Regions from separate parts of the Pseudomonas sp. AN-1 genome, predicted to be linked through region 2. Evidence: riboswitches for the same ligand, from Rfam matches in the RefSeq annotation. Region 2 holds a riboswitch; the other holds the start of a gene.
What was found. Region 2 has a riboswitch for cobalamin ahead of cobG (precorrin-3B synthase). Riboswitches for the same ligand answer to the same signal wherever they lie in the genome.
Positions count from the first base shown of each region.

Region 1: another riboswitch for cobalamin. It lies ahead of SK095_RS13780 (TonB-dependent receptor); the one in region 2 lies ahead of cobG (precorrin-3B synthase).

Region 1 is NZ_CP139195.1:2,938,716-2,945,683, forward strand. It holds gene ispA ((2E,6E)-farnesyl diphosphate synthase) at 1-395, shown strand, start outside; gene dxs (1-deoxy-D-xylulose-5-phosphate synthase) at 560-2,470, shown strand; cobalamin riboswitch at 2,513-2,720, shown strand; gene SK095_RS13780 (TonB-dependent receptor) at 2,821-4,719, shown strand; gene SK095_RS13785 (cobalamin-binding protein) at 4,783-5,592, opposite strand; gene SK095_RS13790 (MFS transporter) at 5,592-6,014, opposite strand; gene ribA (GTP cyclohydrolase II) at 6,011-6,628, opposite strand; gene znuA (zinc ABC transporter substrate-binding protein ZnuA) at 6,729-6,968, opposite strand, start outside.
Region 2 is NZ_CP139195.1:748,355-755,322, reverse strand. It holds gene SK095_RS03360 (hypothetical protein) at 1-281, shown strand, start outside; gene SK095_RS03355 (cobalt-precorrin-6A reductase) at 483-1,220, opposite strand; gene SK095_RS03350 (cobalt-precorrin-5B (C(1))-methyltransferase) at 1,214-2,314, opposite strand; gene cbiE (precorrin-6y C5,15-methyltransferase (decarboxylating) subunit CbiE) at 2,307-3,527, opposite strand; cobalamin riboswitch at 3,634-3,820, shown strand; gene cobG (precorrin-3B synthase) at 3,940-5,283, shown strand; gene SK095_RS03335 (precorrin-8X methylmutase) at 5,280-5,906, shown strand; gene SK095_RS03330 (precorrin-2 C(20)-methyltransferase) at 5,906-6,649, shown strand; gene cobJ (precorrin-3B C(17)-methyltransferase) at 6,649-6,968, shown strand, end outside.

The DNA.
Region 1 (6,968 bases), 2.2 Mb from region 2:
GCGTGCAGCTCGACCAGACCGCCCTGGAGACCATGCACCGGCACAAGACCGGTGCGCTGATCGAGGCCAGCGTGCGCCTCGGCGCCCTGGCCAGCGGCGGCAGCGACGCCAGCAGCCTCGCCGCGCTGCAGGACTACGCCCGCGCCATCGGCCTGGCCTTCCAGGTGCAGGACGACATCCTCGACGTGGAGAGCGACACCGCCACCCTGGGCAAGACCCAGGGCAAGGACCAGGCCCACGACAAGCCGACCTACCCGGCGCTGCTCGGCCTCGACGCCGCCAAGGCCTACGCCCTGGAACTGCGCGATCTGGCGCTGGCGGCCCTGCAGCCATTCGACGAGCGCGCCGACGCCCTGCGCCAGCTGGCCTGCTACATAGTCGCACGCACGCACTGAGTTCCCCGGTCCGGACCCGGCCGCCACGGCGGAAAATCGCGGCGCGAATTTTCCACGGGGTGGCCATCCCCCCTGCGCCGGCTCCACTCGACCTTCGCTTGCTTGGGCACCCCGGCCGCTTCGGGTAAACTCGCCCATCTTTTTCCGACTGCCGAACCCGTCCGATGCCCAAGACGCTGCACGAGTTTCCCCGCCAGCGGCCCGACACGCCCCTGCTCGACCGCATCGACAGCCCCGCCGCGCTGCGCGACCTCAGCGAGGCCGAGCTGGACACCCTGGCCGACGAGCTGCGCCAGTACCTGCTCTACACGGTGGGGCGTACCGGCGGGCACTTCGGCGCCGGTCTGGGCGTGGTCGAGCTGACCATCGCCCTGCACCACGTCTACCACACCCCCGAGGACCGTCTGGTGTGGGACGTCGGCCACCAGGCCTACCCGCACAAGATCCTCACCGGCCGCCGCGAGCGGATGGCGACCCTGCGCCAGAAGGGCGGCCTGGCCGCCTTCCCGCGGCGCAGTGAGAGCGCGTACGACACCTTCGGCGTCGGCCACTCCAGCACCTCGATCAGCGCCGCGCTGGGCATGGCCCTGGCCAACCGTCTGCAGGGCAGCGAGCGGCGCACCGTGGCGGTGATCGGCGACGGCGCACTGACCGCCGGCATGGCCTTCGAGGCGCTCAACCACGCCTCGGAAACCGCCGCCGACATGCTGGTGGTGCTCAACGACAACGACATGTCGATCTCGCGCAACGTCGGCGGCCTGAACAACTACCTGACCAAGATCCTCTCCAGCCGCACCTACGCCAGCATGCGCGAGGGCAGCAAGAAGATCCTCTCGCGCATCCCCGGCGCCTGGGAGATCGCCCGCCGCACCGAGGAGCACGCCAAGGGCATGCTGGTGCCCGGCACCCTGTTCGAGGAGCTGGGCTGGAACTACATCGGCCCCATCGACGGCCACGACCTGCCGACCCTGATCGCCACCCTGCGCAAGATGCGCGAACTCAAGGGCCCGCAGTTCCTCCACGTGGTGACCAAGAAGGGCAAGGGCTTCGCCCCGGCCGAGGAAGACCCGATCGGCTATCACGCCATCGGCAAGCTGGAGGTCGGCAGCAGCGCCGCGCCCAAGGCCAGCGGACCGAAATACTGCGAGGTGTTCGGCCAGTGGCTGTGCGACATGGCGGCCGTCGACGAGCGCCTGATCGGCATCACCCCGGCGATGAAGGAAGGCTCCGACCTGGTGGCCTTCGCCGAGCGCTTCCCGGAACGCTACTTCGACGTCGCCATCGCCGAGCAGCACGCGGTGACCCTCGCCGCCGGCCTGGCCTGCGAGGGCGCCAAGCCGGTGGTGGCGATCTACTCGACCTTCCTGCAGCGCGCCTACGACCAGCTGATCCACGACGTCGCGGTACAGGACCTCGACGTGCTGTTCGCCATCGACCGCGCCGGCCTGGTCGGCGAGGACGGCCCGACCCACGCCGGCAGCTTCGACCTCTCCTACCTGCGCTGCATCCCCGACATGGTCGTCATGACCCCCAGCGACGAGAACGAGCTGCGCCTGCTGCTGACCACCGGCTACCGGCATGTCGGCCCGGCGGCGGTACGCTACCCGCGCGGCAGCGGCCCCAACGCTCCGATCTCTCCGGCGCTGGAGGCAGTCGAGATCGGCAAGGGCGTGGTCCGTCGTCACGGCGCCGGCCAGGTCGCCCTGCTGGTGTTCGGCGTGCAGCTGGCCGCCGCGCTGGAGGTGGCCGAGAAGCTCGATGCCACGGTGGTCGACATGCGCTTCGTCAAGCCGCTCGACGCCGCACTGATACGCGAGCTGGCCGCCAGCCACGCGCTGCTGGTGAGCGTCGAGGAGAACGCGGTGATGGGCGGCGCCGGCAGCGCGGTGGCCGAATTCCTCGCCGCCGAGGGCATCGTCATGCCGCTGCTGCAGCTCGGCCTGCCCGACCGCTACGTCGAGCACGCCAAGCCGACCGAGATGCTCGCCGAATGCGGCCTGGATGCCGCCGGCATCGAGTCCGCGGTGCGCGCGCGCCTGGCGCTGCTTGAGAAAAACTCATCCCGAGTCGTCTGAAAGCTGCTTGAGTTTCACCACGCCGCGCACTAAGGTGCGCGGCGTTTTGCTTTTCGTCAGGGTGCGCAGGCTAGGGCCTGCGTTAAACGGGAAGCCGGTGCGTCCTCGGACAAGGCCGGCGCTGCCCCCGCAACGGTAATCGACCGCAGACCTCGGTCTGCACGCCCGTTCAACAGCCACTGGGAATGTCCCGGGAAGGCGAACCGGCGCGTCGACAGCCCGGAGACCGGCCCCGACGGATTCGACAGGTGTTGCGGAGGGCCGCACCGTCAGTCGCGCGCCCGTCCTGTGGGCGCGTTTCTGTCTTCTGCCCTCCTCGAAAGTCTGCCTTCACTTTTGAGGATTTCCTGATGAAGCTTTCCCGTCTGGCGCTGGCCGTGGCCCTCGCCCCGAGCCTGACCCTGGCCGCCGAGCCGGCCAGCGACGACATCGCGCCCCTGGTCATCACCCGCGCCACTCCGCTGGAGCAGCCGGCGCCGGCCAGCGTGCGGGTGATCAAGCGCGCCGAGATCGAGCGCAGCGGCGCCCACAACCTGATCGACGTGCTGCGCGGCCAGGCCGGCGTGCAGCTGCGCGACATCATCGGCGACGGCAGCCGCGCCACGCCCAGCCTGCGCGGCTTCGGCGAGAACGCGGTGAACAACACGCTGATCCTGGTCGACGGCCGCCGCCTCAACCAGCCGGCGATGGCCGGCGCCGACCTCAACAGCGTGCCGCTGGCCAACATCGAGCGCATCGAGATCCTGCGCGGCGCCGGCACCGTGCTGTACGGCGACCAGGCGGTCGGCGGGGTGATCAACATCGTCACCCGCACGCCGCGGCGCAACGAGGCCTACGTGGAGACCAGCCGCGGCAGCCACGACCTGGAAGCCTATCGCGGCCATGTCTTCCAGCAGCTCGGCGGCGGCTTCTCGGTGTACGCCAGCGGCGAGGCCCGCCACACCGACAACTACCGCGACCACAACGCCGCCGACTACGGCAACGCCTTCGGCCGCCTGCGCTACGACCACGCCCGCGGCTGGGCGCTGTACGAGTACCAGACGGTGGACGACGAGCTGCTCTATCCGGGCGCGCTGAGCCTCGCCCAACGCCGCAGCGACCGCAAGCAGAGCCAGTCCACGGACTGGAACGACAGCAATACCCAGGTGCACCGCTTCGCCGTCGAGCAGCGCCTCGACGAGATCTGGACCGCCAACTTCGACTACAGCCACAGCGACCAGGATGGCGTGGGCTCGTTCTTCGGAGGCGGCTTCAGCCAAGGCACTCGCATCGAAAGCTTCAGCCCGCGCCTGACCGCCCGCTGGGACACGGCGCGCGGCCACAGCGAATGGCTGCTGGGCCACGACCACATCACCAGCGACTACCAGGCCTCCTGGGGCAGCGACTTCCGCCAGACCCTGCGCGACTGGTACACCCAATTCAGCCAGCCGCTCGGCCACGACCTGACGCTGAGCCTCGGCTACCGCGCCAGCGAGGCCGAGGACCGCGACCACAGCGCCGGCAGCAACCACACCGACCGCGAGGGCAGCAGCAGCGTCGGCCTGTCCTGGCAGGCCGACGCGCAGACCCGCGTGTTCCTCAAGCGCGAGGACGTGCTGCGCTGGGCCAACGTCGACGAGAACGGCTTCGTCGGCCCCGGCGTCGAGTTCCTCAAGCCGCAGACCGGCGCATCCTGGGAAGGCGGCGTGGAATGGGACGACGGCGCGCAGCGCTACCAGCTGAGCGTCTACCGCCTCGATCTGGACGACGAGCTGATGTACGACGCCACGGCCACGGGCCCCTTCGGTCCCGGCACCGGCGCCAACGTCAACCTGGACAAGACCCGCCGCGATGGCCTGCTGCTCGAGGCCCGCCGCCAGCTGACCGAGCGCCTCGCCCTCGGCGGCCAGTACAGCTTCACCGACTCCGAGTACCGCACCGGCCCCTTCGCGGGCAACGAGGTGCCCGGCGTATCGCGCCACAGCGCCAGCGCCCACCTCGACTACCTGCTCCTGCCGGGACTCAACGGCCGCCTGGAGGCCCTGTACACCGGCGGCTACTACCTGTACAGCGACGACGCCCACAGCCAGCCGCGCGAGGGCGGCTACACCCTGCTCAACGCCGCACTGAGCTACGACTACCGCCAGCTCACCGCCAGGCTGCGGATCAACAACCTGACCGGCAAGCAGTACGACACCTATGCCAACCCCTTCGGCCGCTACCCGGCGCCGGAAGAGGACGTGCAGCTGAGCGTCGGCTACCGCTTCTGATCCGGACGCCGGAAACGACGAGGCCCCGCCTAAGCGGGGCCTCGTCGTTTCAGCCGCGCAGACTCAGCGCGCCCTGTCCAGCAGCTCGCACAGCTTCGCCGTGGCGGCGAGCATCTGGAAGCTGGGCCGCTCGATGCCCTCGTCCGGCACCTCCCACACCTGGCCACGGCGCACCGCGGTCAGTTGCGGCCAGGCCTGCCAGGCGCCGGCCTGGCCCGGCTCGCCGACCAGGATCACCGCCGGGTCGCGGGCCAGCACCGACTCGACGCCGACCTGCGGCGCCGGCAGGGCAAGGTCCTCGAACACGTTGCGCGCGCCGCACAGGCGCAGGGCGTCGCTGATGATCTGCCGGCCGCCGAGGGTGTACATGGGCCGGTCCCACACTTGGTAGAACACTGCCAGCGGCGCGCTGCCCGCGTAGCGCGCCCGCAGCGCGGCGATGCCTGCGCGCATGCGCGCGGCGAGGCGCTCGCCCTCCGCGCCATGGCCGACCGCGGCGCCGATCGCCGCCAGTTGGCCGGCCAACTCGTCGAGGTCGTGCGGCTGCGCCTCGATCAGCGGGATGCCGAGGGTCCTGAGCTGCGCATGCATGGCCGGGCCGACGCTGTCCGGCCAGAGCAGGACCAGGTCCGGCTGCAGGCTGAGCAGCACCTCCAGGTTGAGCTGGCCGTGGCGGCCGAGGGATGGCAGGTGGGCCAGCGCCGGCAGGCGCGGGCCGCCGTCGAGCACGCCGACCAGACGCTCGGCGGCGCCCAGCTCGACCATGATCTCGCTGAGCGAGGGCGCCAGCGCCACCACCCGCCGCGCGTCCGGCTCCGTGGCCTGCGCCAGGGCGGCGCCGAGCAGCAGGACGGCGAGCAGCAGGCGGCGCATCAGCCGAGCTGGCGTGGCAGGCGATAGAGCAGCGCGATCACCAGGCTGGCGAACGCCAGCAGCAGCACCGGCACCGCGTGCAGGTCGGCCAGCCGGCCGACAGCGGCGATCCAGGCCGGCAGCAGGGCGCCGAGCAGGCCGTGGCGCTGGGTCCGGGCGAACACGGCCCAGGCCGCATCCTCATCGGGAGTGTCGAGGGCGCGGGCGGTGGCGATCAGGCCATGCTTGAAGCGGCGGAACAGCGGCAGGCCGACGAACATCGACAGCAGCGCGGCGACGAACAGCGGCATGGCCAGGCTGTCCGGCAGCAGCGCACGCTCCGGGCCGAAGGCGCCGAGCAGGATCAGCGGCAGCCAGGCCAGGGCCAGCATGCCCCACCAGCGGCGGGCGAACGCCGGCCGCTGCAGCGCCACCGCACTCATTCGCCTTCGTTCTCGGCCTGGTGCAGGTTGCCGAGCAGGTGGCCGAGCTTGCCGGCCTTGGTCGCCAGATAGTGCCTGTTGTGCGGGTTGAGGCCGCTGTGCAGCGGCACGCGCTCGGCCAGGCGGATGCCGTAGGTTTCCAGCGCCTTGAGCTTGCGCGGGTTGTTGGTCATCAGCTTGAGCTCGTGGATGCCGAGGTGGTCGAGCATCGGCCGGCACATGGCGTAGTCGCGCTGGTCGGCGCCGAAGCCCAGGCGCTCGTTGGCCTCGACGGTGTCGGCGCCGGCGTCCTGCAGCTCGTAGGCGCGGATCTTGTTGAGCAGGCCGATGCCGCGACCTTCCTGGCGCAGGTAGAGCAGCACGCCGCGGCCTTCGGCGGCGATGGCGCGCAGCGCCGCCTCGAGCTGGGCGCCGCAGTCGCAGCGCAGGCTGAACAGCGCATCGCCGGTCAGGCATTCGGAATGCAGGCGGCCGAGCACCGGGCGACCGTCGGCGACGTCGCCCAAGGTCAGGGCCACGTGCTCCTTGCCGGTGGCCTCATCGAGAAAGCCATGCATGGTGAACACGCCAAACGGGGTTGGCAGCTTCGAGGCGGCGACAAAGACGACGGACACCGGGACACTCCTGCGGGACGTAGGGCACCGATTGTAGCAGCAAGCATGGCCGAGGCGGCCAGTCGGGATTGGCCGCCGCCGTCGCCCGCCCGGCCCGCGCTCAGAGCTGCTCCAGGCAGCCCGCCAGGCCGGCGCCGAGGTTCTCCAGCAGGCGCTCGTAGCCGCCGGCCCCGGCCTCGAGGTCGAAGCCCAGCGCATCCAGTTCGGCGAGACGCACCGGCAGGCCGTCGCTGAGGGTCTGCGCCAGGCGCGGACGCAGCGGCGGCTCGCTGAACACGCAGCTCGGCCCGGCGGCCTTGAGCTGCTCGCGCATGGCGGCGACGTGGCGGGCGCCCGGCTG
Region 2 (6,968 bases):
CCGCTCTGATCCGATATTTTCAGCCAAAATACAACGAAAAATTCAAAATAAAATTCCCATCTACCAAGTTGAAAGTTCTGAAATCATGTTATGAATTAGATATCTCAGGCTTGATTGTAGAATTGGACTCAAGTGACCTGGGCGTCTATATGTGCTCGCCAACCATTGCTGTCGCCAACCATCACCTCGTGAGGTTCGATCTGGTAGCGCCGATGAAACGAGCTTCATTCTTCAACGCCACCGGAATCCGCGAGATGCCTGGCATCATCAAAGCTACCTGACCACTGCCACGGTCCATTGAGGGTCAACAGAACGATTCTCAATGGTGGCCATAGTGAATGGCTGAAGCTGTTGCGTTGAACACTGGAGTTCGAGCGCGTAGGGTAGAAAACCGCGCAGCGTTTTCTACCAGCCCATGCCCCGCAGTACACGGTGGAAAAGACCTGCGGTCGTTTTCCACCCTATGCGGTATGGCACATCGTTCAGCCCCGCCACCGATCCTCAACCAATCCCGCCAGCAGCTCTTCGGCGCAGGCAAACTCCCGCGTCCCCCCCGGTAACTCCGGCCTCTTCAACACCAGCACCGGAATCCCCCGTTCGCGTGCTGCCTGCAGCTTGTGCTCGGTGGCCTGGCTGCCGCTGTTCTTGCTGATCAGCACGTCGCAGTCGATGCGCGCCATCAACGCACGTTCGTCGCCGAGGGCGAAGGGGCCGCGGGCGCCGAGGATTTCGGCGCGCGGTGCGGGCGGCTGGGCGGTGAGGCAGCGCACGGTCCAGTGCTGGTGGGCAGGGATTTCAGCCAGGTGCTCCAGCGGTTCGCGGCCGAGGGTGAACAGCGGGCGGCGGAAGGGGGCGAGGGCAGCGATCAGCTCCGCCCAGTCCGCCACCTCGCGCCAGTCGTCGCCGGGGCCGGGCTGCCAGCCGGGGCGGCGCAGTGCCCAGCAGGGGATGCCGGCGAGTTGAGTGGCACGGGCGGCGTTGCGGCTGATCTGTGCGGCGTAGGGGTGGGTGGCGTCGATCAGCAGGCCGATGCCTTCGGCCGCGATGAAGCGCGCCAGCCCCTCGGCGCCGCCGTAGCCGCCGACGCGCACCTGGCAGGGCAGGTCGGCCGGCACCTTGCCGAGGCCGGCGAGGCTGTAGATGGCATCGCTCGGCAACTGGCGGGCGATGGCCAGCGCCTCGCCGATGCCGCCGAGCAGCAGGATGCGTTTGTTCACGATGCGGACTCCAGCGCCCGGCCGACGAAGCGGCCCTGGCGGTCGATGGCGAAGACTTCCAGGCGTACCTGCGCTGGGACTATCGAGCGAGCGAAGGCCAGCGCGCGGGCGCACACCGCATCGCCCAGGGCGATGCCGGCGGCGCTGGCCAGGGCGAGTGCCTGCTGGCTGGTGTTGGCGGCGCGCATGGCGTCCTTCAGCGCGCAATCGGCACCCAGTTCGGCGGCCCAGTCGGCCAGTTGCGGCAGGTCGATGCTGGAGCGGCGGCTGTGCAGGTCGAGGTGGCCGGCGGCGAGCTTGCTGATCTTGCCGAAGCCGCCGCACAGGGTCAGGCGCGCCACCGGGGCGCGGCGCAGGTGCTTGAGCACGGCGCCGGCGAAGTCGCCCATCTCGATCAGCGCGCTGTCGTCGAGGCCGTAGTGGTCGCGCATGGCGTCCTCGCTGGCGTTGCCGGTGCAGGCGGCCAGATGCTGCAGGCCGTTGGCGCGGGCCACGTCGATGGCCTGGTGGATGGAGGCGATGTAGGCCGAGCAGGAGAACGGGCGGACGATGCCGGTGGTGCCGAGGATTGAGATGCCGCCGAGGATGCCCAGCCGTGGATTCATGGTCTTCAGCGCGATTTCGGCGCCGTTCGCCACGCAGACGGTGACCTCGAAGCCGCCGGCGTAGCTGCGCTCGGCGGCCAGCGCGCTCAGGTGCTCGGTCATCATCTGTCGCGGCACCGGGTTGATCGCCGGCTCGCCGACCGCCAGCACCAGTCCGGGGCGGGTGACGGTGCCGACGCCGGGGCCGGCGTGGAAGCGCACGCCAGGACGCGGATCGAGCGCCACGCGGGCGCTGATCAGCGCGCCGTGGGTGGCGTCCGGGTCGTCGCCGCCGTCCTTGAGCGTGCCGGCCTCGGCGCCGCCGGCGCACGGCCGGCAGAACTCCAGGCGCATGCTGACCCGCTGGCCCTTGGGCAGGACGATCTCCACCGCGTCGCAGGCGTCGCCGCCCAGCAGCAGGCGCGCGGCGGCCAGGCTGGTGGCGGTGGCGCAGCTGCCGGTGGTCAGGCCGGTGCGTAGCGGGCGCGGCTGTTCCGGGGTTTCCTCACGCATCGCCGGCCTCGACGGGCTTGCGCACGCAGAGCAGGGTGATCGGCAGCGCCTGGCGCCAGGTGTCGAAGCTGCCCAGCGGCTGGGCGTGGGCGATGTGCAGGCGCAGCAGCTCGCCGCCGTGGCGGGCGTACCAGTCGATCAGCCGCGCCTCGCTTTGCAGGGTGACGGCGTTGGCGACCAGCCGCCCGCCCGGCTTGAGCGCCGCCCAGCAGTCTTCCAGCACGCCGGGGCCGGTGACGCCGCCGCCGATGAACACCGCGTCCGGCGCCGGCAGGCCGGCTAGCGCCTGCGGCGCGCTGCCGGCGACCAGCTGCAGGTGCGGCACGCCGAGGGCGTCGCGGTTGTGGCGGATGTGCGCCTGGCGGCCCGCGTCGGCCTCGACGGCGAGGGCGCGGCACTGCGGATGGGCGCGCAGCCACTCGATGCCGATCGAGCCGCAGCCGGCGCCGACGTCCCACAGCAGCTCGCCGGGCAGCGGGGCGAGGCGGGCGAGGGTGACGGCGCGCACGTCGCGCTTGGTCAGCTGGCCGTCGTGGCGGTAGGCCTCGTCGGGCAGGCCGACGGTGGGCGGCAGCGGCTGCGCGCCGGCTTCCGCCCGGCAGTCGATGGCCAGCAGGTTGAGGGCGGCGCCGGGCGGCAGGCTCCAGTCGGCGGCGAGGCCGTCGAGGCGCCGTTCGTGCGGGCCGCCGAGGTGTTCCAGCAGGCTGAGGCGGCTGGGGCCGAAGCCGCGTTCGCGCAGCAGTGCGGCGACCTCGGCCGGGGTGGCGGCGCCTTCGCTGAGTACCAAGAGGCGCGCGCCGGGCTGCAGGTGGCGGTTCAGCGCGGCCAGCGGGCGGGCTACCAGCGAGACCACCGTGCAGTCCTGCAGCGCCCAGCCCAGGCGCGCGGCGGCCAGGGACACCGAGGAGGGCGCCGGCAGCACGCGCAGCTCCCCGGCCGGCAGCGCGCGCGCCAGGCTGGCGCCGACGCCGTAGAACATCGGGTCGCCGCTGGCCAGCACGCAGGTCGGCGTGCCGCGCCGGGCCAGCACGGGCGCGAGGTCGAACGGGCTGGGCCAGCACGCGCGCGCGGCGCTCACGCAGCGCGGCAGCAGGGCCAGCTGGCGCTCGGCGCCGACGATGTGCGCAGCGCCGAGCAGGGCGCGGCGGGCGCTCTTACCGAGGCCGGCGAAGCCGTCTTCGCCGATGCCCACTACGGTCAGCCAGGGCGTCATCGGGGTTCCTTGTGTGATGGGCGGATGTCTCCGCCGGAATGCCGCGCCCTGGCGAATGAATTCGCCTCTACGGTGGTCTGTGAGGGCAATGGCGGCGAAAGCCGGGCATAATAGCGCGTTCGTCGGTGCCCGTTCAGGGCCGAAGAGGGAACACGGAAGAGCATCGCTCCGACCGTGGCTGCCCCCGCAACTGTCAGCAGCGAGTCCGCGTCACAGGCCACTGGGCAACCGGGAAGGCGACGCCGGGCGACGACCTGCCAGCCAGGAGACCTGCCGGCGATAGGAGTCGCGAGTGCCAACGTCGGGCGGGGTGTACCGACGCTGCAAGCGCGCCGGCCTGCGGGCCGGCGCGGGGTTTCGCCTGTGGGCGGGATCGCAGGGGTCGCCGCGACGGACAATCCGGTGACCTTTCGTGAAGCATCCTCTTCGCGCGGCTGTGCCGCGCCCTTCCGCCTGTCCGGGCCTGTTGCGCATCGTCGCCGCCCGCGACGGCGGCATCTGCCGCATCAAGCTGCCCGGTGGGCGGCTCAGCGCCCGCCAGGCGCGGGCCATCGCCGCCGCGGCCGGCGACTGCGCCGACGGCGTGCTGGACGTCACCAACCGCGCCAACCTGCAGATCCGCGGCGTGCGCGCCGGGTGCGAGGACGCGCTGATCGAGCGCCTGCTGGCCGCCGGGCTGGGCGCCGCCAGCGCCGGCGGCGACGACGTGCGCAACCTGATGCTCAGCCCCGCCGCCGGCCACGATCCGCAAGCGCTGCTCGATACCCGCCCGCTGGCCGCCGCGCTGCTCGCCCGGCTGGAGCGCGAGCCGCGCTGGCACGCGCTGTCGCCCAAGTTCGCCGTGCAGCTCGACGGCGGCGAGGCGCTGGCGATGCTCGACCATCCCCACGACCTGTGGCTGTCGGCCCTGCCGGGCGAGGACGGGCCGCGCTACGCCTTCGGCCTGGCCGGCTGCCCGCCGCAGCACGCCGGGGACGAACCCGCGCTGGCCTCGATTCCGGCGGCGCAGGCCGGCGAGCTGGTGTTCGCGCTGCTGGCGCTGTTCCTCGACCGCGCTGGCGCCGAACAGACCCGCATGCGCCATCTGCTGCAGAATCTGCCGGCGCCGGCCGTCCTCGCTGCGCTGCGCGCACGCCATCCGGCGCTGGATCTGCGCCGCGACGTCGCGCTGCTCGCTTGGCGCCGCGCGCAGGCCGAACCGCAGCGGCGCTTCGGCGTGCAGGCACAGCGCCAGGCCGGGCTCTGCCAGGTCGGCGCGCAGACCGTGCTGGGCCGCCTCGACGCCCGCCAGTTGCAGGCGCTGGCGGCGCTGATCGAGCGACTGGGCACGCCCTGCCTGCACCTGACGCCCTGGCAGGGCGTGCTGCTCCCCGACGTGCCCGCCGCGCGCGGCGCCGAAGCGCAGCGCGCCCTGTCGGACCTCGGCCTGCTGGTTGACCCGGCCGCGCCGCTGGCCCGGCTGATCGCCTGCAGCGGCTCGCCTGGCTGCGCCCGCGCGCTGGCCGACACCAAGGCCGACGCCCGGCGCCTGGCCGCCTTGCTGCCGCCCGCGGCCGGCGCGGCGGACATCCACCTGAGCGGCTGCCCGCGGCGCTGCGCCGCCGCCCATGGCGCCGCCTTCACCCTGCTGGCCACGGCCCCGGCGCGCTACCAGTTGCTGGCCGGCGACCACGGCCCGGTGCTGGCCGAACATCTGAACATCGAGCAGGCCGCCGCGCGGCTGGCCGCCCATCCCTCATCCCCGGAGTCCCCATGATCGACTACATCCGCGATGGACAGGAAATCTATCGCAACTCCTTCGCCATCATCCGCGCCGAGGCCGATCTCGCGGCGATCCCCGCCGATCTGGAAAAGCTCGCGGTGCGCGTGATCCACGCCTGCGGCATGGTCGACGTGGTCGACGAGCTGCGCTTCTCGCCGGGCGCCGGCGCTAGCGGGCGCGCCGCGCTGGCGGCCGGTGCACCGATCCTCTGCGATGCGCGGATGGTCGCCGAGGGCATCACCCGCGCGCGCCTGCCGGCCGACAACCGGGTGATCTGTACCCTCAACGATCCGGACATCCCCGCGCTGGCCCGCGCGCGCGGCAACACCCGCTCGGCGGTGGCCCTGGAGCACTGGCGCGACCATCTGGAAGGCAGCGTGGTTGTCATCGGCAACGCGCCCACCGCGCTGTTCTACCTGCTGGAGATGCTCGCCGCCGGTGCGCCGAAACCGGCGCTGATCCTCGGTTTCCCGGTGGGCTTCGTCGGCGCCGCCGAGTCCAAGGACCTGCTCGCCGAAGGCAGCCACGGCGTGCCCTACGTGATCGTCCGCGGTCGGCGCGGCGGCAGCGCCATGGCCGCCGCGGCGGTCAACGCGCTGGCCACGGAGGTGGAATGATGGGCAAGGGACGACTGCTGGGCCTGAGCGTCGGGCCGGGCGATGCCGAGCTGATCACCGTCAAGGCGCTGCGCCTGCTGCGCGGCGCGCCGGTGGTGGCCTATTTCGTCGCCAAGGCCAAGGCCAGCAAGGGGCAGGGCGGCAACGCCTTCGGGGTGATCGAGGAATACCTGCGCGACGACCAGCTGCGCCTGCCGCTGGTCTATCCGGTGACCACCGAGAAGCTGGCGCCGCCGCTCTCCTACGAGGAGGTGATCGCCGACTTCTACGACACCGCCGCCGCGCAGGTCGCCGCGCACCTGGACGCCGGCCGCGACGTGGCGGTGATCTGCGAGGGCGATGCGTTCTTCTTCGGCTCCTACATGTACCTGCACGACCGCCTGGCCGAGCGCTACGACACCGAGGTGGTGCCCGGCGTCTGCTCGATGCTCGGCGCCGCCGCCGCGCTCGGCGCGCCGCTGGTGTATCGCAACCAGAGCCTTTTGGTGCTGTCCGGCGTGCTGTCCGAGGAGGAATTGCACGAGCGCCTGTCCGGCGCCGAGGCGGCGGTGGTGATGAAGCTCGGCCGTAACTTCGACAAGGTGCGCCGGGTGCTGGAGCGCCTCGGCATGGCCGAGCGCGCCCTGTACATCGAGCGGGCGACCATGGCCGAGCAGCGCAGCCTGCCGCTGGCCGAGGTCGACCCGATGGCCTCGCCGTACTTCTCCCTGATCCTGGTTCCCGGCCCGAGGTGGCAAGGCTGATGCACAAGACTCCCGCAATCGTGATCCTCGGCGCCGCCAGCCTGCCCACCGCGCGGCGCATCCAGCGCCGCTACCCGCAGGCGCCGGTCTACGCCCTGCAGGGTCGGGTCGAGGCGGACATCGCCTACGCCGACTTCGGCGCCACCCTGCGCGTGCTGTACCAGAGCGGCACGCCGATCGTCGCGCTGTGCGCCGCCGGCATCGTGATCCGCAGCCTGGCGCCGGTGCTGGCCGACAAGGAGCAGGAGCCGCCGGTGCTGGCGGTCGCCGAGGACGCCAGCGCGGTGGTGCCGCTGCTCGGCGGGCTGGCCGGGGTCAA